4 regions of the Rhodococcus sp. NPDC003322 genome follow, and region 2 is predicted to be linked to each of the others. Evidence: riboswitches for the same ligand, from Rfam matches in the RefSeq annotation. Region 2 holds a riboswitch; each other region holds the start of a gene.
The links. A riboswitch is a leader RNA that binds a small molecule or an ion and turns the genes downstream of it on or off. The one in region 2 is predicted to bind S-adenosylmethionine.

Region 1 (7,555 bases), on a different contig from region 2:
ACGGACCGGCCCGCGGCCCGCGCCCGCACCCGATCGGCAAGAGCGGACGCGGATTGCGCGTCCGGAGCGGAAACGCGTACGAGATCGGCTCGGGCGGCGGCGAATCCGAGCGACTCCTCGTCCTCCACCGAAACCGCCACGACCGGCCGCCCCTGCGGGGACCGCGGGGTGATGGACGGACCCTTGACAGAGAAGTACTCGCCTTCGAAATCGATGTAGTGCAGCTTGTCGCGGTCGACGAAGCGCCCGGTTGCGACGTCCCGGATCTCGGCGTCGTCCTCCCAGCTGTCCCACAGCCGCACGGCGACCTCGGCGACCTCGTGCGCTTCCTCCCACAGCGATACCGGGTCCTGGGACTGCTTGCGCCCGAACAGTGCTGCCTGGTCCTCCCCGCTGGACACCGCGACCTGCCACCCGGCGCGACCACGAGTGGTGTGATCGAGGCTCTGGATCGCCTTGGCCACGTGGAACGGCTCGGTGTGGGTCACCGTCGCGGTGGGGATCAGGCCGATCCGGGACGTGACGGCGGACAGGCGGGCGGCCACCCCGACGGCCTCGAGCCTGCCGCGGACGGTGTCCCGGGCGGTGGCCACCCCGAACCGGTCCGGCAGGAACGCCAGATCCGCTCCCGCGCGGTCGGCGGCGCCGATCAGGTCGGACCAGTAGCCGCCGGTGAAGAGATCCTCGGCGCGCGAGTCGTCACGACGCCACGAGGCGGGATGCGCGCCGGTACCGGCGAACTCGATTCCCACCAGCAGTTCCGAGGTGGGCAGTTCTGAATTATCGGACATGTCGAACCTTCCCGGGGATCGCATCGAGCAGCACCCTGGTGTACTCGCGTTGCGGGTTGTCGAAAATATCTGCGGTGGAGCCGGATTCGACGATCTCACCGGACCGCATCACGGCGACGTTGTCGCTGATCTGCCGGACCACCGCCAGGTCGTGTGAAATGAACAGGTAGCTCAGCCCCAACTCGTCCTGCAGGTCGGTGAGCAGGTCGAGGATCTGTGCCTGTACCGACACGTCGAGTGCGGAGACGGGCTCGTCGAGGACCAGAAGTTCCGGCTGCAGGGCGAGTGCACGGGCGATCGCCACCCGCTGGCGCTGGCCGCCGGAGAGTTCGGCCGGGCGACGGTCGAGATGCGCCGCGGACAGCGCCACGTGGTCGAGCAGTTCCTCCACTCGGCGGGCACGGTCACGCGTGGTGCCGATGCCGAAGGCACCGAGCGGTTCGGCGACGAGGTCCCGGATCCTCAGCTTCGGATTCAGTGCCGCGTACGGGTTCTGGTGCACGATCTGCACCCGCCGCCGCAGGGCCCGCAGATCCCGTCCCCGCAGCCCGGTGATGTCCCGGCCGTCGAACCGGACCGTCCCGGACGTGGCGGTCTCGAGCCGGATCGCGATCCGCGCGACGGTCGACTTCCCCGACCCCGATTCGCCGACCAGGGACAGCGTCCGCCCGCGCGGAACCTCGAAGGAGACGCCGCGCACCGCGTCGAGCGAATGGCGGCGGTCGATCCGGAACGTCTTCGACACCCCGGACACGCTGAGCAGAGGTTCGGCCGCACCTCTCTCCGGGCGCACCGGCCCGTCGGCGAGACTCGGTGCGGCGGCGAGCAGCGACCGTGTGTACTCGTGCTGCGGGTTGTCCAGGACCTGCGAGGCCGGTCCCGTCTCCACGACCCGGCCCCGCTGCATGACGACGATGCGGTCGGCGCGGTCGGCGGCGACACCGAGGTCGTGGGTGATGAGCAGGACCGCGGTGCCACGCTCGGCGATACGTGCCTCGAGGTGGTCGAGGATGCGACGCTGCACGGTGACGTCCAGCGCGCTGGTGGGTTCGTCGGCGATGACCAGGTCGGGGTGGCAGGCCAGCGCGATGCCGATGAGCACACGCTGCCGTTGGCCGCCGGACAGATCCTGTGGGTACTGACCGGCGCGCAGTTCGGGATTGTCGAGGCCGGCCTCCTCGAGGATCCGCAGCGCCTCGATCTTCGCGGAACGGCGGTCCGCGAGGCCGTGGATGCGCAGCGTCTCGGCAATCTGGTCCCCGACGCGGATCACCGGATTCAGCGACGTCGTCGGGTCCTGCGGGACCAGACCGATGCGGGCCCCGCGCACCTTCTCGAACGCCCGGTCGGGCAGGGTGTCCAGGCGCTCCCCGTCGAACGTGACGGCGCCGCCGGTGACACGGCCGCTGCCGGAGAGCAGACCGAGGATTGCGTGCGCGGTCGTCGACTTGCCGGAGCCCGACTCGCCGACCACGGCGACGACTTCGCCGCGGGAGACGGTGAGGCCGACCCAGTCGACCGCGACGACGGGGTCGTTCGCGTCGCCGTACGCGACCCGGAGGTCGTCGACCCGCAGGAGCGCTGACCCGGTTCCGGCGGTGTCGGCGCTCATCGTCCGCTCCGATCCTCGATCGCGTGACCGATGCGGTGCGCCGCCAGGACGACGGCGATGATGACGAGACCGGGCAGTGTCGTCATCCACCACGCGGTGGCCAGGTAGTTGCGGCCCTCGGAGATCAGCGACCCCCATTCGGGTGTGGGCGGCACCGCTCCGAAACCGAGGAAGCTCAGGGAGGACACCGCCAGCACGGCCATCCCGAATTCGACTGCCGCCAGCGCTATCACCGGGGCATAGGCGTTGCGCAGCACGTGGCGGTACAGCACGGTGGGCCAGCGGACGCCGGAGGCGAGGGCGGCCTCGACGTACAGCGCCCGCCGCACCCGCAGCACCTCCGAGCGCATGACGCGGGCGAAGTTCGCGACGAGTCCGACACCGACGGCGATCGCCACGTTGACGGTGCCGAAGCCGAGTGCGGTCACCAGGGCGAGCGAGAGCAGCAGCGCCGGAATCGACAGCAGCACGTCGACGATGCGCATCAGCACCGCGTCGACCGCTCCCCCAGCCGCACCCGACAGCAGGCCGACGATCGAGCCGACCACCAGGGCGATCCCGACCGCGAGGAACGTCGCGGTGAGCGAGAGCCCGGCGCCGTGCACGACCCGCGTGTACACGTCGCGGCCGATGTTGTCGGTGCCGAACCAGTGCGCGGCGCTCGGGCCCTGCAGCTTGTCCGCGGGCACGCCCTGCAGCGGGTCGCCGGACGCGAACACCGACGGGAACAGCGCGAACCCGATCGCGAGGAGCAGCACGACCGCGGAGAGCGCCACCACCCAGTTGCGGCGGAGCCCGCGGACAGCGGTGCGGAGCGCCGCGGTGCGGCCGGGCGCAGCCGACTCGGCGGAGCCACGGCGGCGCACCGCGGTGGCGGCCGCGACCTCGACAGGTTCCCGGATCAATGTGTCAGACATGGGCCTTCACCTCCACGGTCTCGTCCTGCGATGTGGCATTCGGGTTCGTGGTGTTCGGCGACGGGGAGTTCGGGGCGCCGCCGGCGGCCGATCCTCGCCTGCCTGCCGCTCGGCGGCCGCCGTCGACGATCCGCGGATCGATCAGCGGATACAGCAGATCGACGGCGAGGTTGACGAGCACGAACACCAGCGAGCTGAACACCACGGCGCCCTGCACCACCGGTATGTCCTGGGCCATCACCGACATCTGGGTCAGCCGGCCGAGCCCGGCGCGGGAGAAGACCGTCTCCACGACGACTGACCCGGCGAGCAGCGTCCCGACCAGGACACCGGCGATGGTGAAGGCCGGGATGCTGGACAGCCGCAACGCATGCCGGGTCTGGATCTGCCAGCGGGACGCTCCCTTCGCCCGCGCCGCCTCGATGAACGGCTGCCGCCAGGTGGTCTGCAGGCTGGCCGCGAGCACCTGCGCGATGACCGCACCCGTGGGCAGGGCCAGGGTGATCGCGGGCAGCACCAGGTGGGAGAGGCCGCCGTCGCCGAACGCGGGGAACAGCGTGAGGGCGAACGAGAACACCTGCAGCAGAATCAATCCGACCCAGAATGTGGGGACCGCGACACCGAGCGGCGGCAGCGAGAACAGGAGGCTGCGCAACCGGGTCGATCGCGTGTAGGTGGCGAGGAACGCGACGGTCGTGCCGAACACCACGGCGAGCACCAGGGCGGTGAATGCCAGCGCCAGGGTGCCCGGAACCGCCGAGGCGATCGCGTCCGTCACCGACTGGCCGGTGGAGATGGACGTGCCGAAGTCACCCCTGACCGCGGCCGTGAGCGCGTTCCAGTACTGCACCCACACCGGCTGGTCCAACCCGTATCGGGCCTGCAGCTGCGCGACCGCGTCGGCGTCGATCGCGGCACCGCTGGCGGCGGCGGAGTCCACGGCCATGCTCACCGGGTCGGACGGCAGCAGGTACAGCACGACGAACGACACGGTGAAGGCCGCCCACAGCACGCCGATCGCCTGCAGCACACGGGATCCGAGATATCGAGTCATTGGTTACTCGCTGAGCCAGGTGTCGAAGAATTGCAGGCGTGCGGATGCCTCGAACTTGAGGTCCTGCACGGTGGCACCGGCACCGATGGCCTGGGACAGCTCGACGGTGGGAAGCCACAATCCGTTGTCGAGGACCAACTGCTGCGCCCTCTCGATCAGCTCTCCCCGCTGCGCCGGCTCGGTGGTCCGCAGCTGGGCGGCCAGCACCTCGTCGAGCTCGGGGATCGGGCCGCGGGCGTTGAGGTTTCGGCCGTCGATGCCGAAGGCGGTGCGCAGGATGTCACCGTCTGCGCGGGTGCTGTTGTAGTAGGTGGAGTCGTAGTCCTTGGTCGACTGCCGTGCCGTCTGCTCCGCGGTCGAGACAAGTTCGAGTCGCAGGTCGACACCCACGGCCCGCAGCTGCTGCTGGACGAGCTCGAGGATGGCCTGGTTGCCGGCGAACACGCTGCTGAAGGTGACCGAGAAGCTCAGCGGGGTGCCGTTCTTGACGCGGATGCCGTCCGGCCCGGGCGCCCAGCCGGCCTCGTCCAGGATCTTCTTCGCGGCATCCGGGGCGTAGGTGACCTCCGAGAGCTGGACGTAGTCGGGTGTGCGGGAGGCGAGCGTGCTGGTTGCGGGCCGGAAGTCCGGGCCGAGCACCGTGTCCACGAGTTCCTGCCGGTTGATCGCGGGGACGATTGCGGCGCGCACCGCCGGGTCGGCGAGGACGCCGCGGGTCACGTTCGGCTGGAATCCGAAGGGAATACCCGGGTTCGACGTGGTGAGGATCCGGCCGCCGGCGCCCTCGATCTGCGGAGCGTCCTGGGGAAGGGCATCGGAGACGGCGTCGAGCTGGCCGGACGCCAGCGATCCACTGCGCACGCCGGATTCGGGCACGATGGTGAACTCGATCTTGTCGAGATAGGCCTCACCGTCGTGCGCGAACACGTCCGAACCCCAGGCGTAGCCGGCGCGCTTGGCCAGGGTTGCCGACTTGTCCTGGACGTAGCTCTCGTAGACGAACGGGCCGGTACCGGACAGATTGCCCGCGCACCGCTGCTCCGCGGTCTTCGCGACGTCGGTGTCGGACAGGAAGCCGAGCTGCACCGTGGAAGTGGCCTGCAGGAACTGCGAATTCGGCGACGAGAAGGCGACTTGCACAGTGCGTGGGTCCACCACGGTGGCGCCGGTGTAGCCCGACAGGTAGCTGGCAGCCAGAGGCGCCTTCGCCCCGGTCAGTGTGTTCAGGATCGAGTCGAAGTTCCTCTTGACCGACTCCGCGGTGAACGCGGAGCCGTCACTGAAGGTCACCCCGTCGCGCAGGTGGAAGGTGAACGAGGTCGCGTCGGCATTGACGTCCCAGCTCTCCGCGAGCCACGGCTTCGGTTCCCCGGTCTCGGGGTCCTGGTCGGTGAGCGAATCGACGACCTGCCGGGCCACGTAGATCGTTTGGTTGGAACCGGATTGGGCCGGGTCCGCGCAGGTCGGGGCGCCCGAAAGCCCGTACCGCAGGGTGCCGCCCGCATGTGGGGTACCGGCATCGGTCCCGCCGGCCGCGTCGGCGGACCCGCACGCGGTCAGGCCCGCGGTCAGTGCCGCGGATGCGGCCAACGCGAGCGCGGCTCGACGCCGGCGATGGGCAGAAGTTGACGACAAGAACACCGAGGGCTCCATTTTCTCTACACGCACAGATCGCTGCACGGCGCCGGGGCACCGCGTGTGCGGTGCCCCGGCACCGAAACGGGGGCTGATCCGATCAGGACTTCGGGGCGAACGAGGCTGTGGACGAACAGGTTCCGGAAGCGACACGGCACAGGTCGATGTGCAGCCGCGCCCATGCGGTCACGAAGCCCATGCCGATCATGCCAACGCCTCCATCGTTCCCGGCGGTAGCACCCTCTCCTGACGATCAGGGGGTTGCTGCGACGTCGTCGAGCCGGGTCTCTCGGTCGCTCTGGATGGTCGATGCCGATGTTAATGATCCACCTGTCCCTGACAAAGCCTTAACGTCAGCGCGATCGAAACCCTTCTCCGAGATGCCATGTCGATACGTTGGGGTCGGTTGATCGCCCGAGGGTGTGCGCCTCGCGCATCTGCGCGATGTCACCTTCGGAAGTCGCATCCGGCTGTCACCGATGTCTCGGTACACGGCCGTCGCCGGTGTTCCCGGCGACTGGGCCTGAACCCCACGCTCGACCCGCAAAACCAAACGAGCAGGCCGAGCAGATCCACGAATCTGGTCAATCTGTCGGACACCCGAAGTAGAATTCGAACATGAGTTCGGCAATCGGGAGCGGGGGAGTTGGCCAGGTGGAACACCACCTGGCCGCCCTCGATGCCGCCGTCGACGGCCTGCTCGGGGTGGGACTGGTCGGACTGTCGGACGGTGACGTTGTAGAAGTGATGCAGCGGTTCGAGACGTCGCTGAGGAAGGCCTCCTCGGTCGGGAACCGGCTCGTCGTCGAGGCCGGCGAACGCTCACTTCCGGGAACCCTGGGCTGCCGATCGATCAACGAATTCCTCGTCCAGACACTGCGAATCTCGGGAGGCGACGCGGCCGCGAGGGTCAAGCGGGCACGCAAGACCGGGGTGTGGCACACCGTCGTGGGGGAACCGATGGAACCCACCTTGCCGGAAACGTCCGCCGCACTGACCGACGGCGCGATCGGTGTCGATCATGTCCGGGTGATCGCGCAGGTGATGCGCAAGGTTCCGCACGGAACCGACGTCGACAAGATCGAGGTCGCCGAACGGATCCTCGCCGACACCGCCCGCTCCACCACTCCCGAAGACGTGACGATGATCGGCGTCCATCTGCTCGCGCACCTGGCGGCCGACGGCGACGTTCCCGACGAGAAGGATCGCAAACGACGCCGCGGGCTGCGGATCGGGAAGCAGGGCCCCGATCTCATGACGCCGGTCTCCGGACTGCTCGATCCGGAGTTGCGGGCGATGTTGGAGCCGGTGCTGGCGAAACTCGCACGACCCGGCATGAACAACCCCGACGATCCCGAGTCGCCCAGGGGCGACGTGGACTCGCCGGACCTGGATCGCACCGCACTCGCGAAGGCCGCCGCCCGCGACACCCGCACTGCGGTGCAACGCAACCACGACGCCATGAAAGCCGCTCTACGACAACTACTGTCGTCGGGCGTGCTCGGTTCTCATCGGGGATTGCCGGTGACCGCGATCATCACCATGA
Region 2 (7,555 bases):
GTCGAAGCCGCCGACATCGACGAGGCGCTGACTCTCGCGGTCGCCGCTCGGGACGACCGCAGGCCGCTCTCGATCGGCCTGTGCGGGAACGCCGCCGAGGTGCTTCCGGAGCTGCTGAGGATGAGGGCACCGGTCGACGTGGTCACCGATCAGACCTCCGCGCACGACCCGCTGAGTTATCTACCCGTCGGGATCGCCGTCGAGGACTGGCACCGGTTGGCCGCGAAGGATCCCGGCTGGTTCACCGAGCAGGCGCGCGCGTCGATGGCCCTCCACGTCCAGGCGATGGTCGGCTTCCAGCGTGCCGGCGCCGAGGTCTTCGACTACGGAAACTCGATCCGCGACGAGGCCCGCAAGGGCGGCTACGAAAGGGCCTTCTCGTTCCCCGGGTTCGTACCGGCCTACATCCGGCCGCTGTTCGAGGAGGGCCGCGGCCCGTTCCGGTGGGTCGCGCTGTCCGGCGACCCGGCCGACATCGCCGCCACCGACCGGGCGATCGGTGCCCTGTTCCCCGACGACGCGCACCTGCACCGCTGGATCACGCTGGCCGGCGACAAGGTGCGGTTCGAGGGGCTGCCCGCCCGGATCTGCTGGCTCGGCCACGGGCAGCGGCACCTGGCCGGTCTGCGGTTCAACGAGATGGTCGCCTCCGGGGAACTGTCCGCACCGGTCGTGATCGGCCGCGACCACCTCGACGGCGGGTCGGTGGCGTCGCCGTACCGGGAGACCGAGGCGATGGCCGACGGGTCGGACGCGATCGCCGACTGGCCGCTGCTCAACGCCCTGGTCTCCACCGCGTCGGGGGCGTCGTGGGTGTCGATCCACCACGGAGGTGGTGTCGGAATGGGCCGGTCGATCCACGCCGGGCAGGTGTGCGTCGCCGACGGCACCGACCTCGCCGCCCGCAAGATCGAGCGGGTGCTCTCCAACGATCCGGCGACGGCGGTACTGCGGCACGCGGATGCCGGCTACGACCGCGCCGTCGAGGTGGCCGCCGCACACGGGATCCGGATCCCGATGCGGGAGCGACGATGAGCGCGGGCGTGGGTCAGTCGACGGGTACCGGGACGGGGTCGGCCGCGGCCACGCGGGGGCGGACGAAGCGCAGGTAGGCGAGCGTGAGACCGGCGAGCCACACGGCGCCGACCACCAGGGCGACACGCGAGTCGGCATCGAACGCGAGCACCACGATCACGAAGCCGAGGAACGCCAGCGCCGCCAGCTGCCCGTACGGCCACAGCGGGACCGGGAACTTCAGGGCCGCCGTCTCCTGCGGGCTCATCCGGCGCCGCGACCGGTACTGCGACAGCAGGATCATCACCCACACGAAGATCGTCGCGAACGTGGCGATCGAGGCGATGACGACGAACACCGACTCGGGGATCAGGTAGTTGAGCAGCACCGCGAGCAGCAGCGCCCCGATCATCACCACCACCGTCATCCACGGCACCCCGCCCCGGGTCACCTTCGCCATCACCGCGGGCGCCTGGCCGCGCTGCGCCATCCCGTACATCATCCGGCCCGCACCGAAGATGTCGCTGTTGATCGCGGACAGCGCCGCGGTGATGACGACGACGTTGAGCACGGCGGCGGCCGGACCGATGCCGATGGCCTCGAAGATCTGCACGAACGGGCTGCCCTCGGTGCCGATCGTGTGCCACGGGTTGATCGCCATGATCACTGCGAGGGTGGCGACGTAGAACAGCATGATCCGCACCGGCACCGTGTTCACGGCGCGGGGAATCGTGCGGGCCGGGTCCTCGGCCTCACCGGCGGTGATGCCGATGATCTCCGTGCCGCCGAACGCGAACATGACGATCGCGAAGCAGGCGACGAACCCGCCGAAGCCGTTCGCGAAGAAGCCGCCCTCGGCCCACAGGTTGCTCACTCCGGTGCCGGTGTCGTGGATGCCGAACCCGAAGATCAGGATCGCGATCCCTGCCGCGATCATCGCGACGATCGCGGCCACCTTGACGAGGGTGAACCAGAACTCGAGTTCGCCGAACACCTTGACGCTGAGCAGGTTCAGCGCACCGATGAAGAACACGATCGCCAGCACCCAGATCCAGCGCGGCACGTCCGGGAACCAGAAGCCCATGTAGACACCGAACGCGGTGACATCGGCGAGGCAGACGACGATCATCTCGAACGTGTACGTCCACCCGGTCATGAATCCGGCGAGCGGGCCGAGGTGCCGGCGCGCGTACTCCCCGAACGAGCCGGACACGGGGTTGCTGACGGCCATCTCACCGAGCGCCCGGAGCACGATGTAGACGGCGGCGCCGCCGATCAGGTAGGCCAGCAGCACGGACGGCCCGGCCTTCTCGATCGCCCCGGCCGACCCGTAGAACAGTCCGGTCCCGATGGCCGAGCCGAGCGCGATGAATCGGATGTGGCGGGCGTTCAGCCCTCGGGTCAGCGCCGTCGCGGCGTCCTTCACTTCAGGCTCCCAGCTAGGTCGTGCAAGCGTGCGACCAGCACTTTAGCCGTGTTGCGCAGGTCACCACCCTGCGGCCCGGGCGCGTCAGGCGCAGCAGTTCGGGTCGAGCACCGCCCGCAGCGCGTCGAGGGAGTCCCGGCGCACCCTGTGGCAGACGCTCATCCCGTGCCGGGTGGACTCGACCATCCCCGCCTTGCGGAGCTGCGCGAGGTGGTGGCTGACGGTGGACTCGGCGACGTTCAGCGGGACGGCGAGGTCCCCGGTGCACATCTCCGCGTCGGGGGCGGTCAGCAGCAGCGAGAGCAGCTTGACGCGGACGGGGTCCGCGAGCGCCTTGAGCCGCAGCGCGAGCTGCAACGCGTCGTCGTCGGAGATCGGGGTGGCGGACACCGGCGCGCAGCAGATCGGTGCGGTCACGTCGAGCACGGGCAGCGCCTTGGGCATGAGTCCGATCATCCCAGCCTCTTGACATATGTCAAGAAGGTGGCGCACCCTGGACCCCGCAAGTAATTCGACATATGCCACAAAGGTTGGCACTTCGAGGAGGCCGCCATGTCCCGCGCCCAGCTCGCCCTCAACGTCGACGACCTCGACCAGGCGATCACGTTCTACTCCAAGCTGTTCGGCACCGCACCCGCGAAGCGCAAGCCCGGCTACGCGAACTTCGCGATCACCGAGCCGCCCCTCAAACTGGTGCTGCTGGAGAACCCCGGCAAGGGCGGCACCATCAACCACCTCGGCGTCGAGGTCGAGTCGACCGAGCGGGTGCACCAGGAGATCGCCCGCCTTTCCGGAGAGGGCCTGTTCACCGAGGAGGAGATGAACACCACCTGCTGCTTCGCCACCCAGGACAAGGTGTGGGTGACCGGCCCGGCCGGCGTGAAATGGGAGGTCTACACCGTCCTCGCCGACTCGGACACCTTCGGGACCAGCCCGCAACTGCTCGCCGCCGGCGAGGAGAACTCGGGCGGCACCTGCTGCGGCACCGCGGCGTCCTCCACGTCGTGCTGCTGACCGCGGCATCGGTCCGGTGACCACGACAACTCCGGTCGGCAGGCTCTCCACCCTCGACCGTTACCTACCCGTCTGGATCGGCGCCGCCATGGTCGCCGGACTGATGCTCGGCCGCGCACTCCCGGGGATCAACACCGCGATCGAGAAGGTGCAGGTCGACGGCATCTCGCTGCCGATCGCCCTCGGCCTGCTGATCATGATGTATCCGGTCCTGGCGAAGGTCCGCTACGACCGTCTGGGCTCCGTCACCGGGGACCGCAGGCTCCTCGTCGGCTCCCTGTTCCTGAACTGGATCCTCGGGCCCGCGCTGATGTTCGCCCTCGCCTGGATCTTCCTTCCGGATCTACCCGAGTACCGAACCGGACTGATCATCGTGGGCCTGGCCCGCTGCATCGCGATGGTGGTCATCTGGAACGACCTGGCCTGCGGCGACCGCGAGGCTGCCGCCGTGCTGGTGGCGATCAACTCGGTCTTCCAGGTGATCATGTTCGCCGTCCTCGGCTGGTTCTACCTGTCGGTGCTGCCCGGTTGGCTGGGTTTCGAGCAGACCACCATCGACGCCTCGCCCTGGCAGATCGCGAAGTCGGTGCTGATCTTCCTCGGTCTGCCACTGGTTGCCGGCTACCTCACACGCCGCTACGGAGAGAAGGCCAAGGGCCGCGACTGGTACGAGTCGACTTTCCTGCCGAGGATCGGCCCGTGGGCCCTGTACGGACTGCTCTTCACAATCGTGGTGCTCTTCGCGCTGCAGGGCGACCAGATCACCTCCCACCCGTGGGACGTGGTGCGGATTGCCATCCCCCTGCTCGCCTACTTCGCGATCATGTGGGGCGGCGGCTACCTGCTGGGCGCCGCCCTCGGACTCGGCTACGCACGCACGACCACGCTGGCGTTCACCGCCGCCGGCAACAATTTCGAACTCGCCATCGCCGTCGCGATCGCCACCTACGGCGCGAACTCTGGGCAGGCGCTGGCCGGTGTGGTCGGTCCCCTGATCGAGGTCCCGGTCCTGGTCGGGCTCGTCTACGTCTCGCTCGCCCTGCGTGGGCGATTCTCCCGAAAGGTGCCCGCATGACACCCAGCGTCCTGTTCGTCTGCGTCCACAACGCCGGCCGCTCCCAGATGGCCGCCGCCTTCCTGACACACCTCGCTGGAGACGCGATCGAGGTCAGGTCGGCGGGCAGCGCACCGGCGGAGTCCGTCAACCCGGCCGCCGTGGCCGCGATGGCGGAGGTCGGGATCGACATTTCCGCGCAGAGCCCGAAGGTCCTCACCACCGACGCGGTGCAGACGTCCGACGTGGTGATCACCATGGGTTGCGGGGACACCTGTCCGTGGTTTCCCGGCGTCAGCTACCGCGACTGGGCCGTCGACGACCCCGCAGGCAAGGGCCTCGACGACGTCCGCCCGATCCGGGACGAGATCCGCGCACTCGTCGAGGCGCTGATCGCAGAATTGCTGCCCGCGTGAACCGAACCCGTTGTCGAGGGTGTGACCGGTACCGCTAAGATCGCTGCCAGGTCATGAGTGCCAGTGCCAAGCCCCGGCTCGCTGGTCGGCAACCCTCCATCCGCGGTGGGGTGCCCCGGGTGATGACCTGGTCCTCCGGAACGGAGGACAAGCGCGGGTCCGCTGGGACGGACCCACCAACCGGGCCACGACCCACCGGAGGTTTCACCATGTGTTGTTGTCGCAGATAGGCCCCAGTCAGCCCCGGGCGCCCTTGCCGCGCCTCATCTCCCGACACTCTTGGAGCAGAGCCAACTCATGAGCGAGAACGCAACCGATCCGACCGCCAACTGGACCTTCGAGACCAAGCAGATCCACGCCGGCCAGACATCGGACGCCACCACCAAGGCACGCGCGCTGCCGATCTACCAGACCACCTCGTACACGTTCGACAACACCGACCACGCCGCCGCGCTGTTCGGGCTCGCCGAGCCCGGCAACATCTACACCCGGATCATGAACCCGACGCAGGACGCGGTCGAGCAGCGGATCACCGCGCTCGAGGGCGGCGTGGCCTCGCTGCTGCTGTCCTCCGGGCAGGCCGCGTCGACGTTCGCGCTGCTGAACATCGCGGGCGCCGGCAGCCACGTGGTGTCCAGCCCGAGCCTGTACGGCGGCACCTACAACCTGTTCCACTACACACTGCCGAAGCTCGGCATCGAGGTCACCTTCGTCGAGGATCCGGACGACCTGGAGCAGTGGAAGGCCGCGATCCGCCCGAACACGGTCGCGTTCTACGGCGAGTCCATCGCGAACCCGCGCAACGACGTCCTCGACATCCCCGGCATCTCCGAGGTCGGGCACGCCGCCGGCATCCCGCTGATCGTCGACAACACCGTCGCCACCCCGTACCTGCTGCGCCCGCTCGAGCACGGCGCCGACATCGTCGTGCACTCGGCGACGAAGTACCTGGGCGGCCACGGAACCGCGATCGCCGGTGTCATCGTCGACGGCGGCACCTTCGACTGGACTCAGGGTCGCCACCCCGGCTTCACCACCCCGGACCCGAGCTACCACGGCGTCGTGTTCGCCGACCTCGGTGCGCCGGCCTACGCCCTGAAGGCGCGGGTCCAGCTGCTCCGCGATCTCGGGTCGGCGGTCTCGCCGTTCAACGCGTTCCTGATCAGCCAGGGCATCGAGACCCTGAGCCTGCGCATCGAGCGGCACGTGCAGAACGCCACCGCGGTTGCCGAGTTCCTGCAGGGCCGGGACGAGGTCACCTCGGTCTCCTATGCCGGTCTGCCCAGCTCGCCCTGGTACGAGCGGGCCCAGAAGCTGGCCCCGAAGGGCGCGGGCGCGATCGTCGCGTTCGAACTCGCCGGCGGTGTCGAGGCGGGCAAGAAGTTCGTCGATGCCCTGACCCTGCACAGCCACGTCGCTAACATCGGCGACGTGCGCTCACTCGTCATCCACCCCGCGTCGACCACCCACGCCCAGCTGAGCGCGGAGGAGCAGCTGGCGTCCGGCGTCACCCCGGGCCTGGTTCGCCTGGCGGTCGGCATCGAGGGCATCGACGACATCCTGGCCGACCTCGAAACCGGTTTCGCGGCGGCGGCATCTTGACGATCGGTTCCGTTTCGGGCGCCCGTCCGGCCGGGTCCCACGAGGGATTCCCGTCGCCGGACGGGCGGCTGACGTCCGTCTCCATCGGCGCGGTGACGCTCGAGAGCGGCGCGGTGCTCCCCGACGTCACTCTGGCCGTGCAGGTGTGGGGCGAACCGAACAAGACCCGCGACAACGTGGTGCTCGTCGAGCACGCACTGACCGGTGACTCACACGTGACCGGGCCTGCCGACGCCGACAACCCGTCGCCCGGGTGGTGGGACGGCATGGTCGGCCCCGGCGCGCCCATCGACACCGACGAGTGGTGCGTGCTGGCCACCAATGTGCTCGGCGGTTGCCGCGGCACCACCGGCCCCGGCTCGATCGCCCCGGACGGCCGACCGTGGGGATCCCGGTTCCCGGCGATCTCCATCCGCGACCAGGTGGCCGCCGAGGTGGCGCTCGCGGACCGGCTCGGCATCGAACGGTTCGCCGCGGTGCTCGGCGGGTCGATGGGCGGCATGCGCACCCTGGAGTGGATCGTCGGCCAGCCGGAGCGGGTGGCGGCCGCACTCGTCCTGGCCGTGGGCGCCCGCGCGACGGCGGATCAGATCGGCACGCAGACCACCCAGATCGCAGCTGTCACCTCCGATCCGGACTGGCTGGGCGGCGACTACCACGGCACGGGCCGCAGACCCGAGGCCGGGCTGCGTATCGCGCGCAGGATCGCGCACCTGACCTACCGCACGGAGAGCGAACTCGACGCGCGCTTCGCGAACGACGCCCAACAGGGCGAGAACCCGCTCGACGGCGGCCGCTACGCCGTTCAGAGCTACCTCGAGCACCAGGCCGACAAGCTGGTGGCCCGTTTCGACCCGGGCACCTACGTGTTGCTGACCGAGGCGATGAACCGCCACGACATCGGTCGCGGTCGCGGCGGCGTCGAGGCGGCACTGGCCTCCTGCACCGTCCCGACCATCGTCGGTGGCGTCGACTCGGACCGGCTCTACCCGCTGTGGCAGCAGCGGGAGATCGCCACCCACCTCGCCG
Region 3 (7,555 bases), 470 kb from region 2:
TCGCGTGCATCAGCGGGCCGCCCTGCTGGCCGGGGAACACCGCGGAGTTCAGCTTCTTGGCCCACTCCTGCTTGGCGAGGATCATGCCCGAGCGCGGACCGCCGAGGGTCTTGTGGACGGTGGTGGAGACGACGTCGGCGTGCGGCACCGGCGACGGGTGCAGACCGGCGGCGACGAGGCCGGCGAAGTGCGCCATGTCGACCCACAGCTTGGCGTCGATCTCGTCCGCGATCGACCGGAACGCCGCGAAGTCGAGGTGCCGCGGGTAGGCGGACCAGCCTGCGATCAGGACCTGGGGACGCTCGGCGAGGGCGATCTCGCGGACCTTGTCCATGTCGACGACGTGGGTGTCCTCGCGGACGCCGTACGACGCGACCTGGTACAGCTTGCCGGAGAAGTTGAGCTTCATGCCGTGGGTGAGGTGACCGCCGTGCGCGAGGTCCATGCCGAGCAGCTTCTCGCCCGGGTTCATCAGCGCCATCAGCACCGCGGCGTTGGCCTGCGCGCCGGCATGCGGCTGCACGTTCGCGAACTCCGCACCGAAGACGGCCTTGGCGCGCTCACGCGCGAGGTTCTCGACGACGTCGACGTGCTCGCAGCCGCCGTAGTAGCGACGGCCGGGGTAGCCCTCGGCGTACTTGTTGGTCAGCACACTGCCCTGGGCCTGCAGCACCGCGCGGGGAACGAAGTTCTCCGAGGCGATCATTTCCAGGGTGTCGCGCTGACGGGCCAGCTCACCGTTCATTGCCGCGGCGACCTCGGGGTCGAGTTCGGCGAGCGAAGCGTTGTTCACGTCGGTGCTGGGCACAGCGGTCATCGAGGGATCTCCAAGCGAAAGGCCGGGCAGGGGCAGGTCTCATTGTAGGGCCAGGTCAGTGACCCCCAACCACGGGTTCCCGGGAACGAGACCCGCGGCACCGTCCCGATCGCCGGGACGGGCCGCCGGCACCGGCACGGCCGCGGTTAACGTCCACGGCGATCCCACCCGCCACCGACCTCGGGAGCACACGGATGACCCTCGACGATCTGCTCGCCGAACGCGCGATCACCCGCGCCCTGACCTTGATTGCCCGTGCGATGGACGACCGCGCCTGGGAGGCCCTCGACCACCTGGTCCTCCCGGACGCGACCGCGAACCTGGGCACCGGCGAGCTGGATGGACGCGTCGAGATGGTCGCAAGCATCCGGTCGTTCCTGGACGCCTGCGGGCCGACGCAGCACCTGCTCGGCAATGTCGTCGTCGACGTCGACGGGGACACCGCGACCAGCCGCGCGTACGTCTCGGATCTGCACCTCGGAACCGGTGAGCGCGCGGGCGTGACCTTCCAGACCCTCGGCGACTACCACGACACCTGGGTCCGGCGCGGCGACGCGTGGCTGCTGGCCCGCCGCGTCAAACTCTCCCGCGGGCACGTCGGATCCTTCGCCGTCCTCGGCCCCGGCCCCGAGGGCTGGTCACCGCGCGGCTGAGGGCGCCACCCGCGACGCTCCACAGACGGCGGCCTGCTGCGGAGCGGCGAGGTTGAACAGGAGGTTCCCTCCGGGGCCGGACGGCACAGCCAGCGCGTGCCACCCCGACTTCCAGCGGGCGAAGCCGCCGGTGCGCCGCAGCGCGGCCGCGAGTCGACGCGCGTCGTGGTGCCAGCGAACCACCACTTCGTCGGGCCATTCCAGTCGGATCAGACCGTCGGACTGCACCACGGCGAGGACGTCGATCGACCGCTCGTCCTCCCAGCTCTTGCGGGCGTGGATGAAGTGCACCTGGTGACCGGGCCCGTAGCTGGTGCAGCGGTGGTCGACGGCCGGAACGTCGTTGGACGGATGGGGCATGTGAAACTCCCGAGTTCCTCGGGCCTCCCGGAATCCCGGGGGCGCTCGTGCCGGCACCGGTCGGTGTCAGCCACTTCGTCACCCGAGCCACCCGCGAGCGTGGGGTTGGCGGCCGTCCAGTCGGGGCTTGGCGACGGCACTCGTGAAGCGGCCCCAGTGTATGCGACCGGACCCCGGTCAGCGCAAAACGGACGGGATGAGCGGCTCGTCGAGCAGCCGCCGGAACCGTTCGGAGCGGTCCTCGGCGTTCCCGCCGCGGTCGAGCCACGATCCGAGCAGGCGATACCCCTCCACATAGGTGGAGGTGTAGGCCCGCCACAACGGCGACGACAGGAACCGCAGGGACTGCCGGGCCCGTTCCGGGGTGGTGAGGTTCCACGTCTGCAGGAACTGCGCGACGTCGTCGTGCGAACGACCCCGATCGTGCAGCAGCAGCGCCGCGTCCTGCCGCACCCCGAGCAGCTTCGAGGACGCGTTCGACAGCGCCTCCGCACGCTCGCCGTCGAACCGCAGCCCGAGGTCGGCGTAGATCTCCTGCGCCCACTTCCCCCAGCCCTGCCCCTGGGTCACCCCGCCGGCTCCGCTCCCGCGACCGACGATCGCACCGAGCGCGAGGTCCGCGAGCCCCTCCGCCATCAGGCATTGTGGGGTGTTGACCAGGAAGATGGTGTGTTCGATCTGGCCGGCGTCGACCAGGCCGGCTTCCTTGCGGCAGTGCTCGGTGTGGTGTCCCGGGTATGCCTCGTGCGCGATCAGATGCGGCAGATTCGCCATGTGCTGCTTGAGGTCCGAGTTGATCGCGACCTTGGACCGGTAGTTGCCGAGGTAGTAGTTGAAGCCCGACCAGGGCTTGTCGCCGACCACCTCGTACTCGACGCGTTCGGTCTCCGGGAGCGGGTAGCGGGCCCGCACCAGGTCGCGCAGTGCGGACGAGAACGCCTCGACGCAGTCGGCGAGCCGTTCCGGTGGGATCTCGTCGGCCGCACGGTGCGCCTGAAGTCGCTGGGCCAGCGGCTGGTTCCCGTCGCCGGCGAGCACCTCGTCCATCGCCCGGTGCGCGTCCCGGTAGTCCTCGACCGACCCCGGTTCGATCCGCACGTCGAAGTAGGCGTGAACCTCGTCGACGAAGCCGATCTTCTCCCCCGCGAACGTGCGGGCCGAGCATTCGAGTGCGCGCAGATGGACGCCGAGGAACTCAGCGCGATCGGCGGGCAGGTCGACGTTCGGCAGTTCGCCCCGCAGGTGCGCGGCGCGGCGGGCCAGTTCGCGGGGCTCCGGAGGCGGCGCGTTGTCCACCTGACGCCGCAACGCCGGGTCACCGGTGAAGGCGTCGACGAACCCCTCCTCGATGCGATCGAAACCGAGTCCGAGCAGCAGATACTCGCGTACGAAGGTGGCGGCGTCCATACCTGTGAACCCTAGTGTCCGGACCCGGCGCGGCGCTCCGGTGTGGGGACGCGCACAATTCCCCTATGCAGATCGAGGCCGGGACGCGCGCATGGCGAGGGTGAGCGAAAGCAGCCCGTACGTCGAATTCGACCGAAAGCAGTGGCGGACACTGCGCAAGTCGACACCGCTCGTGCTCACGGAGGAAGAGCTCCAGGGCATGCGCGGCCTCGGCGAGCAGATCGACCTCGACGAGGTCGCCGAGGTGTACCTGCCGCTGTCCCGGCTGATCCACCTGCAGGTCGCCGCCCGGCAGCGCCTGTTCGCCGCGACCGCGACGTTCCTCGGCGAGAAGCACCCGGACCGTCAGGTGCCGTTCGTGATCGGGGTGGCCGGGTCGGTCGCGGTCGGCAAGTCCACCACCGCCCGCGTCCTGCAGGCCCTGCTCGCCCGCTGGGACCACCACCCTCGGGTGGACCTGGTGACCACCGACGGGTTCCTCTACCCGACAGCAGAACTGACCCGGCGCGGCATCATGCACCGCAAGGGTTTTCCGGAGAGCTATGACCGACGCAAGTTGCTCCGCTTCGTCACCGAGGTCAAGTCGGGGGCGGAAGAGGTTGCCGCGCCGGTCTATTCGCACCGATCCTACGACGTGGTGCCCGGCCAGTACCACCTGATCCGCCAGCCCGACATCCTGATCCTGGAGGGACTGAACGTCCTGCAGACCGGGCCCCGGCTGATGGTCTCGGACCTGTTCGACTTCTCGATCTACGTCGACGCGAAGGTGGAGGACATCGAGCGCTGGTACATCAAACGGTTCCTGGCGCTGCGCAAGACGGCGTTCGCGGACCCGAACGCCCACTTCCACCACTACTCGAACCTGTCCGACGCACACGCGACGATCGCCGCCGAGGACATCTGGAACTCGATCAACCGGCCGAACCTGGTGGAGAACATCCTGCCGACCCGCCCCCGCGCAACCCTGGTGCTGCGCAAGGACGCCGACCACTCCATCAACCGGCTACGACTGCGGAAGCTCTGACCCGCTTCCGGCCGGCGTCGATCTCCTTCGTCAGGTCACGAACGTAGCGAGCGAAGTCGACCTGAATGGTGTGCCGCGGCGCCTGGTAGTACTGGGCGAGGCTGGCACCCTCGTCGGCCTCGACGATCCGGTTCATCTCGGCGACGGAGGGCAACGCGTATGTGCCGGCGAGGATTCCGGCGACGAGTTTGCTCTGCTGCTCGGCGAGGTTGACGATCGTCGGCGATGCCTGCGCCAGCCCCATGAAGAACAGGTTGTCCACCCCGGGCCGCACGATCCGCTTGAACAGCGGGAAGCGGTGCCGCGCATCGGGTTGCAGCGCCGGATCGTCGAAGAACGGGAAGCTCATCTTGTACCCGGTCGCGCAGATGATCACATCGGCGGGGATCCGGCGTCCGTCGACGAGGCGCACGTGGTCACCGTCGAGGGCCTCGATCGCCGGGACGCAGGTCAGGTCCCCTGAGCCCGCCTTGGCGAGGAAGTCGACGCTGACCGACGGGTGCGCACCGAGCGGCTCGTGGTCGGGCGTGGGCAGGCCGTAGTCCTCCATCCGGCCGAGCGACTTCTTGATCTTCCTGCGCGCGATGGACAGTCCGAGCTTGCGCGGCATCCACGGCGGCATCATCATCTTGTCCGCCGGCTTGCCCTCGCGGTACTTGCTCAGCACCCACACCCCGCGGCGGGCCGAGACCCAGACGTGCTCGGCGATCGAACGATGCGAAAGTTCGGACGCGATGTCCAGTGCCGAATTCCCCAGTCCGACGACGACGACCTTCTTGCCGCGCATGTCCACGGGGTCGAACGGGCTCCGGTACTGGTGACTGTGCATGATCGTCCCGGCGAACCGACCGGGGTAGTCCGGCATCCGCGGGTCCCAATGGTGACCGTTGGCCACGACGAGCGCCTCGTAGGACCGGCTCTCACCGTTGTCGAGGGTGACCGTCCAGGTGCCGTCCGCCTGCCTGCGGGCCGACTCGACCCGGGTGTTGAACGTGATGGTCTCACGCAGACCGAAATAGTCGACGTAGTCCCGGAAGTAGCCGTGCATCAGCGTGTGGTGCGGGAAGTGCGGCCAGTCCTCGGGGACCGGGAAGTCCTCGAACTGAAGTCGGGTGGAGGACGTGTCGATGTGCAGGCTCTCGTAGCAGGCCGAGCGGCCCGTGGGATTCCGGTAGTACCAGTTGCCACCGACCTCGTCCGACTCCTCGAAGCAGTCGTAGGAGATGCCGTGGTCCTTGAGCCGTTTGGCCGTGGTGAAGCCGGAGCAGCCGGCACCGATGATGCACACCCTGGGCATTGCCGCCATGAATTCCCTCCCTGGAACCCCGTGCCGTTCGTGAACCTGCGACGATCAGGACCGGTGACACCCGAGGGCCTGTGATCTGCGCCATACAAGCCCACTCGCTGACGTGCTGTCAAGCGAAACCGGGAAACTCGCCTTGCCCGATGGAGTTCGGAGGATCCGATGAACGAGACGAAGGGCGGTCGCCGGCCGACGCGGCGGGACGAGCAACGACTGCGGACGCGGGCCGCCCTGCTCACCCACGCCCACGCCCTGTTCACCGAACACGGCTACGCCGCGGTGAAGGTCGACGACATCGCGTCCGCCGCGGGGTGCAGCCGAGCCACGTTCTACCTGCACTTCACCAGCAAGGCGGACGCGCTGAGGACGGTCGGGGTGCAGGCGCGGGCCCCGCGCCCGGAGACCGTGTACGAGGACCTCGACGACGTGCTCGCGACGGGCTCGCGCGCCGAGTTCACCGCGTGGCTCGAGCGCGCACTCGACTGGTTCGACGCCCACCGCGCGATCCTGCCCGCCTGGGACGAAGCGATCGCACTCGAACCCGACCTCCGGGAGATCGCCCGGGACGCCTATCGCGCGCTACCCGACGCCATGCCGTCGTACCTGTCCCGATGGCCCGAGCCGCTGCGCGACGAGGCACGGCTGCGGATCGAGCTGCTCGTGGCGCAACTGGAGCGGTTCTTCACCCGATGGGCCGTGCACGGCACCCTCGACTTTCCGCGAGATCAGGCCGCAGCGGTGCTGACGGACATCTGGTTCCCCGCGCTCACGCCCCGAATCGACGATGCCTTGCCGCATAGTCCCGGAGCGCGCGAAGGAAGTCGACCCGACGGAACTCGGGCCAGTACGCCTCGGTGAACCAGATCTCCGAGTAGGCGCTCTGCCACAGCAGGAAGCCGGACAGTCGCTGTTCACCCGAGGTGCGGATCACCAGATCCGGGTCCGGCTGACCGGAGGTGTAGAGGTGTCCGTCGATGCCCTCGACGGTGATCGCGTCGACCAGCTCGGCACCGTCGAGCCCCTCGGCCTGCTTCTGCCGCACCAGGGACCGGACCGCGTCGGTGATCTCCTGCCTGCCGCCGTAGCCGACCGCGACGTTCACGTGGGTACCCGTTCGGCCCGTGGTCCGGTCGGCGGCTTCACGCAAACGGCGGGCCGAGTCCTCGGGCAGCAGGTCGAGGGTGCCGACGATCTTGACGGACCAGTTCTGGTCGGGACCGGAGATCTCCTCGACGACATCGGTGATGATCTCGATCAGGGTGTCGAGCTCCTCCGGGTCGCGGCGCAGGTTCTCGGTCGAGAGCAGGTAGATGGTGGCCATCTCGATCCCCGCCTCGCCGCACCAGCGCAGCAGGTCGGCGATCTTGAGTGCACCCATGCGGTGGCCGTGCGCGACATCGGTGAAGCCGTTCTCCCGCGCCCACCGGCGATTGCCGTCGCACATGACGGCGACGTGCCGAGGTCGCTGCATCCCGTCGAGCTGCCGTGCCAGGCGACGCTCGTAGATGCTGTACAGCAGGTTCGAGACCATCACCTGGACATCACCACCGTCTCCTCCGCCGAGTTCCCGAGCAGCCCGCCTTCTCCGCCGAGTTCCCGAGCAGCACGGGAGGCCACATTACGCCGGGCCGGCGAGCCGTCGTCGGGCACCGGTGCCCCTCGCGCCGTAACCGCGGTCTCATTGCGGTCGCGGCGGCACTCGACAGGCGTACAGTGACCGGAAAATCCCTAACCTACGGTTCCGTAGGTTAGGTTCCGTCGACACCGGGAGCACCGCATGACCGTGCTGGACCACCCGCTCGCACCAGTCAAACCCCGACTGCGTGGCTGGATCCACCTCTGGGCGTTCGCGGTGGCCGTCGTCGCCGGTGCGGTCCTGGTGGCGTGCGCGGCGACCGTGTCCCCCCGAGCCGCCCTTGCGACGGCGATCTACGCGGTGACGGTGTGCGGGGTGTTCGGCGTCAGCGCCGCGTATCACCGCGTGCACTGGT
Region 4 (7,555 bases), on a different contig from region 2:
CCCGTCGTCCCGGAGGGGGTGAGCGTGCACGAGCTGATCACGCTCGGTCGCACCCCTCACCTGTCCCGGTTCGGCACCGAAACCCCCCACGACCGCGAGATCGTCGACGACCTCCTGGACCGACTCGAACTGCGCGCGCTGGCCTCCCGGGCCGTGACCGCGCTCTCCGGCGGTGAACTGCAGCGAGTGGTGCTTGCCCGGGCGCTGGCGCAGCAGCCGCGGGTGCTGCTGCTCGACGAACCGACCAGCGCCCTCGACATCGGGCACCAGCAGCAGGTGCTCGACCTCGTGCAGGCGCTGCGCCTGGCGGACGGGCTGACGGTGGTCGCGGCGATGCACGACCTCACCCTCGCGGGCCAGTACGGGCGGCGGGTGGTGATGCTCGCCGACGGCGGCGTCGTCGCGGACGGCACCCCGGCCGAGGTGCTGACCGCGGAGCGGATCGGCGCGGTGTACGACGCGCGGGTCGAGGTCCTCGACCGGCCCGGCGGCCCGGTGGTGCTGCCGGTGGGACCGCCCGGGGGAGCGTCCTGATGGAGGTCGTGCTGCTCGGCACCGGTGCCGCCGACGGGTGGCCCAACCCGTTCTGCCGCTGCGCGTCCTGCCTGACCGCGTTGCGGCGCGGCGAGGTTCGGGCCCAGACCGCCGCGCTCGTCGACGACGTGCTGCTGCTCGACTGCGGGCCGGAGGTACCGCGCGCCGCCGCGCACGCGGGGAGGTCGCTGTCCGGGGTGCGGCATCTGCTGCTCACCCACTCGCACCCCGACCACACCGGACCGCTGGCGCTGCTGATGCGGTCCTGGGTGGTGCGCGAGGAACCCCTCGACGTGATCGGGCCGCCGGAGGCGCTGGACCTGTGCCGGGACTGGGTCGGCCCCGACGACCCGGTGCGGTGGATTCCGATCGCGCCGGGGGAGGCGCTGCGGGTCGGCGAGTACACGGTGCGGGCGCTGCCTGCCGCGCACCGGGTGTTTCGCGACGGCGACGCGGTGCTGTACGAGATCGCGGGTCCGGACCGTCGGAAACTGTTGTGGGCAACGGACACCGGACCGCTGCCCGCCGCGACCCTGGACGCGGTGCGGGGCGCCCGGTACGACGTGGTGTTCCTCGAGGAGACCTTCGGCGACCTCGTCGACCACGAACCCGACCACCTCGACCTGCACACCTTCCCGCGGGCGCTGGCCGCGCTGCGCGAGGCCGAGGCGGTCGTCGAGGGCACCGACGTGATCGCCGTCCACCTGAGTCACCACAACCCGGTCGACTTACCGGACCGTTTGCGGCCCTGGGGCGTTCGGGTGCTCGACGACGGCGCAACCGTCGCGGTGGGTGCGGTGACGGCGCGTCCGGACCGACCTCGGCGGACCCTCGTGCTCGGCGGCGCCCGCGCGGGCAAGTCCACCCACGCGGAGCGTCTGCTCGCCGACCGTGACGATGTCACCTTCCTGGCCACCGGCGGACCTCCCGGCGACGACGCGGAGTGGGCGGCCCGGATCGCCGCGCACCGGGCGTCGCGTCCCGCCTCCTGGCGCACCGTCGAGACCGACGACCTCTGCGGGGCGCTGGGGTCCGCGACCGGTCCGGTCCTCGTGGACTGCCTCGGCACCTGGCTCACCCGCCGGATCGACCGCCACGGCGCGTGGGACGACGAATCCGGTTGGGTGGCAGTGCAGGCCGACGTCGAAGCCCTTCTCGTCGCGTGGCGCACGGCGACGGTGCCCGTCGTCGCGGTGAGCAACGAGGTCGGCAGCGGCGTCGTCCCGGCGACGCCCTCCGGCCGCCGCTTCCGCGACGCCCTCGGCCGGCTCAACGCCGCCGTCGCCGCCGAGTCCGAGTCGGTGATCCTCGTCGTCGCAGGACGCCCGCTCCCGCTCCGCTGACGCGCCGCTCGCCCCTCCCGCCGGTGGGGCGCAATGTCACAGTGTGCTCGTTGGGTGCGCACGATGTGACATTGTGCCCACCCCGGGGTGGGGGTCAGGCGGCGGTGAACGGGTCCTGGGTGCGGCCGACGAGTTCGGCGACCGAGTTCAGCACCAGTGTCGGGCGGTAGGGGAACGCCTCGACGGTCTCGCGGCTGGAGATGCCGGTGAGCACCAGGATCGTCTGCAGGCCCGCCTCGAGGCCGGAGACGATGTCGGTGTCCATCCGGTCGCCGATCATCAGGGTGTGCTCGGAGTGGGAGCCGATCGCCCGCAGCGCCGAGCGCATCATCAGCGGGTTCGGCTTGCCGACGTAGTACGGCTCGCGGCCCGTCGCGCGGGTGATCAGCGCGGCCACCGAACCGGTCGCGGGTAGCGAGCCGTCACGCGAAGGGCCGGTGGCGTCCGGGTTGGTCGCAATGAACCGGGCACCGCGCTCGACGAGGCGGATCGCGGTGGTGATCGCCTCGAACGAGTAGGTGCGCGTCTCGCCGAGCACCACGTAGTCGGGATCGTTGTCGGTGAGCACGTACCCGATGTCGTGCAGCGCGGTGGTCAACCCGGACTCGCCCACGACGTAGGCGGTGCCGTTCGGCCGCTGATTGTGCAGGAAGGTCGCCGTCGCGAGGGCGGACGTCCAGATCGACTTCTCCGGGATGTCCAGGCCGGACTGCAGGAGTCGTGCCCGCAGGTCACGCGGGGTGCGAATCGAGTTGTTGGTGAGCACGACGAACGGAGTTCCGGACTCCTGCAGTTCCGAGAGGAACGCGTCGGCGCCCGGTACCAGGTGCTCCTCGTGCACCAGGACCCCGTCCATGTCCATCAGATACGTCCAACCGGGGGTCTTCTCGTCGGTGTTCGCCATGGCCCCATTGTGCGCGCCCGGAGACCCGCACGTCGGCTCGGACGCGCCGGATGTCGCACGGCACACATTCGTCCCCGCCATTCGGATCAGCCCGAACGCAATAGGTGACCGCGGGATCTGGTTGCGGGACAGTACAGCTCGAGTGTTGACCATCAAGAGCGACCGAGAGACCCGGATCGACGACGTCGCAGCAACCCCCCCGAGTGTGGGTGCGGGTGCTACCGCCGGGACCGATGGACTCCGCGACAGGGCTGCGACGAGCGCCCGGTCCCGACCCGTGAAAGGCTTCTCGATGTCCGACTTCGGAGTGCGCTCGTGAGCGCCCCGGCCACCAGTCCGCCGCAGGCGGCAGTGGCCGAATCGTCCGACGACGCCGACCTGCGCGTCGCTCCCACCCGCCATCCCTGGCGTTGGGTCGTCGCAGCGGCGGCGCTGGTCCTGGTCGCGCAGTTCGTGCACGGACTGGTGGTCAACCCGGGCTGGGACTGGGCGACGTTCGCGCGGTACTTCACCGCCCCGTCGGTGCTGTCCGCGCTGTGGACGACGATCGAACTCACCATCTGGGGCACCGTCCTCGGGTTCGGGATCGGCGTGCTGCTCGCCGTGGCGAGGCTGTCGAACAATCCGGTGCTGCAGGTGATCTCGTGGATCTACGTCTGGGCGTTCCGCTCGATTCCACTGATCGTGCAGCTGCTGTTCTGGTTCAACATCGCCTACCTCTACCAGACGATGTCCCTCGGCATTCCGTTCGGCCCGGGATTCCTCGAGTTCAACGTCACCGGCGTGATCTCCGGGTTCACCGCCGCGGTCATCGGGCTCGCGCTGCACCAGGCGGCCTACTCCGCCGAGATCATCCGCGCGGGCATCATCTCCGTGGACCACGGCCAGATCGAGGCCGCCAACGCACTCGGTATCCCGCGGACCCGTCAGCTGTTCAAGATCGTTCTGCCGCAGGCGATGCGGTCGATTCTTCCGAACGCGGCGAACGAGGTCATCAGCCTCTTCAAGGGCACCTCGATCGTGTCGACGATGGCGATCGCCGAGCTGTTCTACCAGGTCCAGGTGATCTTCGGTCGCAACGGCCGGGTGGTGCCGCTGCTGATGGTCGCGACCGTCTGGTACATCGTCCTGACCACCGTGCTGTCCGTCGGCCAGTACTACATCGAACGGCACTACGCCCGCGGATCCGCCCGCGCGCTGCCACTCACGCCGTGGCAGAAGGTCGTCGCCAAGTACCGGGAGATCCGTGACGGCAGTACCGGCGCGCCGAGAGGGGCCACCCGATGACCGCCATCGGTGACCCATACGCCGTCGACGTGCGGGGCGTGCACAAGGCCTTCGGCGCGCTCGAAGTGCTCAGAGGCGTGGATCTGTCGGTTCGCACGGGGGAGGTGACGGTGATCCTCGGGCCGTCGGGCTCCGGGAAGTCGACCCTCCTGCGCACCCTGAACCACCTCGAGAAGGTCGACCGCGGCACGATCCGGATCGACGGAGAACTGATCGGCTACCGCCGCCGCGGCAACACCCTGCACGAACTGTCCGACCGAGAGGTGCTGCGACAGCGGTCCCGGATCGGGTTCGTGTTCCAGAGTTTCAACCTCTTCCCGCACCTGACCGTCCTCGAGAACGTGATCGAGGCTCCGGTGTCCGCGCAGCGCCGCGACCGCGCCGAGGTGACGGCCCTGGCGCGGCAGCTGCTCGAACGGGTCGGGGTCGCCGACAAGGCCGACCGGTATCCGAAGCAGCTGTCCGGGGGACAACAGCAACGTGTCGCGATCGCGCGTGCACTCGCGTTGCGCCCCAAGGTGATCCTGTTCGACGAGCCCACCTCGGCGCTGGATCCCGAACTCGTCGGTGAGGTCCTCGAGGTGATCCGTGACCTCGCCGACGGCGGTGCGACGCTGGTGATCGTGACCCACGAGATCGGGTTCGCCCGCGAGGTCGCCGACACCGTCGTGTTCATGGACGGCGGTGTGATCGTCGAGCAGGGCCCGCCGGACGCGGTGCTGGACCGACCCACCCACGAACGTACCCGCGCCTTCCTGGCCCGAGTGCTCTGACCCCCTCATTCATCGCGAAAGACCCTGGAAGGAAATGATGTCCGCCCTCACCCGCCACACGAGGCTGTTCGCCTCGGCACTGACCGCCGTCGCCCTGCTGGCGGGCTCCGCGTGCAGTTCGAGCGATGCCGCCGAGACCGACGCGGCCACCGCCGCCGGCTACAACCTGACCGCCGAGCAGAACCGCATCACCACCGACGAGGTCCCCGAGATCGCGGCGCAGGTGCCGCAGGCGATCCGGGACCGAGGGAAGCTGATCGTCACCGGGTCGGCAGGCACGGCACCGCCGCTGCGCTTCTACGCCGACGACGACAAGACGATCATCGGATCGGAGACAGACTTCGCCCACCTGATCGGCGACGTCCTCGGCCTCGACGTCGAACTGACAGCCGCGGACTGGGCGCAGAACTTCGTCCGGGTCGACTCCGGTGAGGCCGACACGTTCATCTCCAACGTCACCGTCACCGAGGAACGCAAGGAGAAGTACGACTTCGCCACGTACCGGCTCGACAGTCTCGCCGTCGAGGTGAAGAAGGGCAGCGGCATCACGTTCTCCGGTCCGAAGGACATCGCGGGCCTGAAGATCGGCGTCGGCTCGGGGACCAACCAGGAGGCGCTGCTCGTCGCGTGGAACGAACAGAACGTCAAGGCCGGGCTCGAGCCGGCCGAGATCCTCTACTACCAGCAGGCAACCGACTACTACCTCGCACTCGGCTCGGGCCGGATCGACGCGTACGTCGGCCCCAACCCGTCGTCGGCCTTCCACGCCCTGCAGACCGGCGAGACCGAGGTCGCAGGCACCTTCTCCGGAGCGGGCTACGACCTGCAAGGGGAGATCGCCGTCCTGACGAAGAAGGACAACGGGCTGATCGGGGCGATCCATGCCGCGCTCAACCATCTCATCGACAACGGCACCTACGCCCAGGTTCTGGACCGCTGGGGCATCAGCAGCGAGGCGGTCGAATCCTCGCAGATCAACCCACCGGGCCTGCCGAAGAAGCAGTAGTCCCGATACCAGCGGCGAGAAGACGAGCAGGGAGAGAACATGACGCAGGTGCAGGGCCCGGTGGACGTCGTGGTCGTCGGTGGTGGCGTCATCGGTTCGGCGTCGGCGTGGCGGTCGGCCGCGCGGGGCCGGTCGGTGGTGTTGCTCGAGCAGTTCGAACCGGACCACCGGCGCGGGGCCTCCCACGGCACCTCCCGGATCTACCGGCAGGCGTACGACGACGAGTTCCACACCGTGCTCGCCGGGCGCGCATTGCCGCTGTGGCGGGAACTGGAGGAGATCAGCGGCACCGATGTACTCACTCTCACCGGGGCAGTCGACCACGGCAATCCCGTGGCGGTGGCGGCCCGTACCCGAACGCTCTCGGGGCTGGACGTCCCACACGAACTGCTCGAACCGGCGGCAGCGGAGAAACGCTGGACCGGAATGCGATTCGACACCACCGTGCTCCACCATCGCGGGGCGGGACGGCTGCACGCGGATCGGGCGGTGCGTGCGCTGCAGCTGGCAGCGCAGCGGGCCGGCGCCGACGTCCGGTATCGCCACGCGGTCCGCGAGATCCACGGCACCGGATCGGGCGTCGACGTGGTCACCGACGTCGGTGTTGTCCGGGCCAGGCACGTCGTCCTCGCGGCGGGTGCCTGGACCCGAACCCTGCTCGCCGGTAACGAAATTCGGCCCGCCCCGACCTTGCCGGCGCTGCGCACCACGCAGGAACAGCCCGCCCACTTCGCACCCGTGACCGGTGCGGAGTGGCCGAGCTTCGTCCACCACCCCGGTGCCGAGCTGGCCGGCGAAGGCATCTACGGCCTCGGCTCCGCGTCCGGCATCAAGATCGGTGAGCACGGCACCGGGCCCGAAGTGCACCCCGACACCCGCGACTTCCGGCCGGATCCGGCCGGGGTGCAGCGCCTCGTCGACTATGCCGCGGCATGGCTGCCGGGTGTCGATGCGGCATCCGCGGTCGCGGACACCTGCCTCTACACCACCACTCCGGACAGTCGATTCGTCGTCGATCGGCTCGGGGACGTGACGGTCGCGGCGGGATTCTCCGGGCACGGATTCAAATTCGCGCCTGCCATCGGCGATCTGGTCGCGGGACTGGTCGCGGGCGACGTTCGTGCGCCCGAGCCGTTCCGGTTCGGGACGCGGCGGGCGGAGGTCGCGTGACGGGCCGGACGCGGCGCCTGCAGGTGCACACGGTGACGCAGGACGACCCGCTCGCCGCTCCGCTCCTCGCGGAGCTGGCCGTCGAGTACAGCACGCGCTACGAGCGCCCGTTCGAGGAGCAGTTCGAGGCGCTGACCACTCATCCCGGCAACGAGTTCGCGCCACCGGACGGGGTGCTGCTGGTCGTCGTCGAGAACGGGGAACCGGTGGCGGGCGGGGCCTTCCGCCGTTACGACCAGGCGACGGCGGAACTCAAGCGGATCTGGACCTCGAGCAGGCACCGGCGCCGGGGGCTGGGGCGCATCGTCCTCGAGGAACTCGAGGTGGAGGCGGCGCTGCGGGGCTACACCCGCATCTACCTGACGACCGGCTGGCGTCAGCCGGAGGCGGTCGCGCTGTATCTGGCGGCCGGCTACACCGCACTGTTCGACCCGACGCGCCCATCCGAGGAGATCGGGCCGCACCCGTTCGAGAAGTACCTGATCCGAAAGGCCGACTCCGCGTGAAGTTCCTGCTCCTCAGTCTGATCACCCACCAG

Region 1: it holds a riboswitch for S-adenosylmethionine, as region 2 does, so the genes downstream of both, ACWDUM_RS26745 (putative leader peptide) here and ACWDUM_RS00355 (bifunctional o-acetylhomoserine/o-acetylserine sulfhydrylase) in region 2, are expected to answer to the same signal.
Region 3: it holds a riboswitch for S-adenosylmethionine, as region 2 does, so the genes downstream of both, ACWDUM_RS02500 (hypothetical protein) here and ACWDUM_RS00355 (bifunctional o-acetylhomoserine/o-acetylserine sulfhydrylase) in region 2, are expected to answer to the same signal.
Region 4: it holds a riboswitch for S-adenosylmethionine, as region 2 does, so the genes downstream of both, ACWDUM_RS26790 (amino acid ABC transporter permease) here and ACWDUM_RS00355 (bifunctional o-acetylhomoserine/o-acetylserine sulfhydrylase) in region 2, are expected to answer to the same signal.

Annotation. Positions count from the first base shown of each region.
Region 1 is NZ_JBSFSC010000009.1:6,783-14,337, forward strand. Features, by position in the region: gene ACWDUM_RS26720 (LLM class flavin-dependent oxidoreductase) at 1-791, opposite strand, end outside; gene ACWDUM_RS26725 (dipeptide ABC transporter ATP-binding protein) at 781-2,403, opposite strand; gene ACWDUM_RS26730 (ABC transporter permease) at 2,400-3,320, opposite strand; gene ACWDUM_RS26735 (ABC transporter permease) at 3,313-4,374, opposite strand; gene ACWDUM_RS26740 (ABC transporter substrate-binding protein) at 4,378-6,027, opposite strand; gene ACWDUM_RS26745 (putative leader peptide) at 6,110-6,217, opposite strand; SAM riboswitch class I at 6,225-6,318, opposite strand; gene ACWDUM_RS26750 (DUF222 domain-containing protein) at 6,628-7,555, shown strand, end outside.
Region 2 is NZ_JBSFSC010000001.1:65,002-72,556, forward strand. Features, by position in the region: gene hutU (urocanate hydratase) at 1-1,035, shown strand, start outside; gene ACWDUM_RS00330 (amino acid permease) at 1,049-2,440, opposite strand; gene ACWDUM_RS00335 (Rv2640c family ArsR-like transcriptional regulator) at 2,525-2,884, opposite strand; gene ACWDUM_RS00340 (ArsI/CadI family heavy metal resistance metalloenzyme) at 2,993-3,454, shown strand; gene arsB (ACR3 family arsenite efflux transporter) at 3,462-4,529, shown strand; gene ACWDUM_RS00350 (arsenate reductase ArsC) at 4,526-4,924, shown strand; SAM riboswitch class IV at 4,974-5,084, shown strand; gene ACWDUM_RS00355 (bifunctional o-acetylhomoserine/o-acetylserine sulfhydrylase) at 5,222-6,526, shown strand; gene metX (homoserine O-acetyltransferase MetX) at 6,523-7,555, shown strand, end outside.
Region 3 is NZ_JBSFSC010000001.1:538,205-545,759, forward strand. Features, by position in the region: gene glyA (serine hydroxymethyltransferase) at 1-817, opposite strand, end outside; gene ACWDUM_RS02495 (nuclear transport factor 2 family protein) at 1,012-1,470, shown strand; gene ACWDUM_RS02500 (hypothetical protein) at 1,456-1,830, opposite strand; SAM riboswitch class IV at 1,869-1,978, opposite strand; gene ACWDUM_RS02505 (DUF885 domain-containing protein) at 2,008-3,237, opposite strand; gene coaA (type I pantothenate kinase) at 3,329-4,261, shown strand; gene ACWDUM_RS02515 (flavin-containing monooxygenase) at 4,233-5,567, opposite strand; gene ACWDUM_RS02520 (TetR/AcrR family transcriptional regulator) at 5,727-6,422, shown strand; gene ACWDUM_RS02525 (isoprenyl transferase) at 6,331-7,095, opposite strand; gene trhA (PAQR family membrane homeostasis protein TrhA) at 7,342-7,555, shown strand, end outside.
Region 4 is NZ_JBSFSC010000009.1:18,691-26,245, reverse strand. Features, by position in the region: gene ACWDUM_RS26805 (ABC transporter ATP-binding protein) at 1-534, shown strand, start outside; gene ACWDUM_RS26800 (bifunctional adenosylcobinamide kinase/adenosylcobinamide-phosphate guanylyltransferase) at 534-1,877, shown strand; gene ACWDUM_RS26795 (HAD-IIA family hydrolase) at 1,972-2,781, opposite strand; SAM riboswitch class I at 2,928-3,021, shown strand; gene ACWDUM_RS26790 (amino acid ABC transporter permease) at 3,097-4,068, shown strand; gene ACWDUM_RS26785 (amino acid ABC transporter ATP-binding protein) at 4,065-4,841, shown strand; gene ACWDUM_RS26780 (ABC transporter substrate-binding protein) at 4,879-5,847, shown strand; gene ACWDUM_RS26775 (FAD-dependent oxidoreductase) at 5,887-7,017, shown strand; gene ACWDUM_RS26770 (GNAT family N-acetyltransferase) at 7,014-7,523, shown strand; gene ACWDUM_RS26765 (LLM class flavin-dependent oxidoreductase) at 7,520-7,555, shown strand, end outside.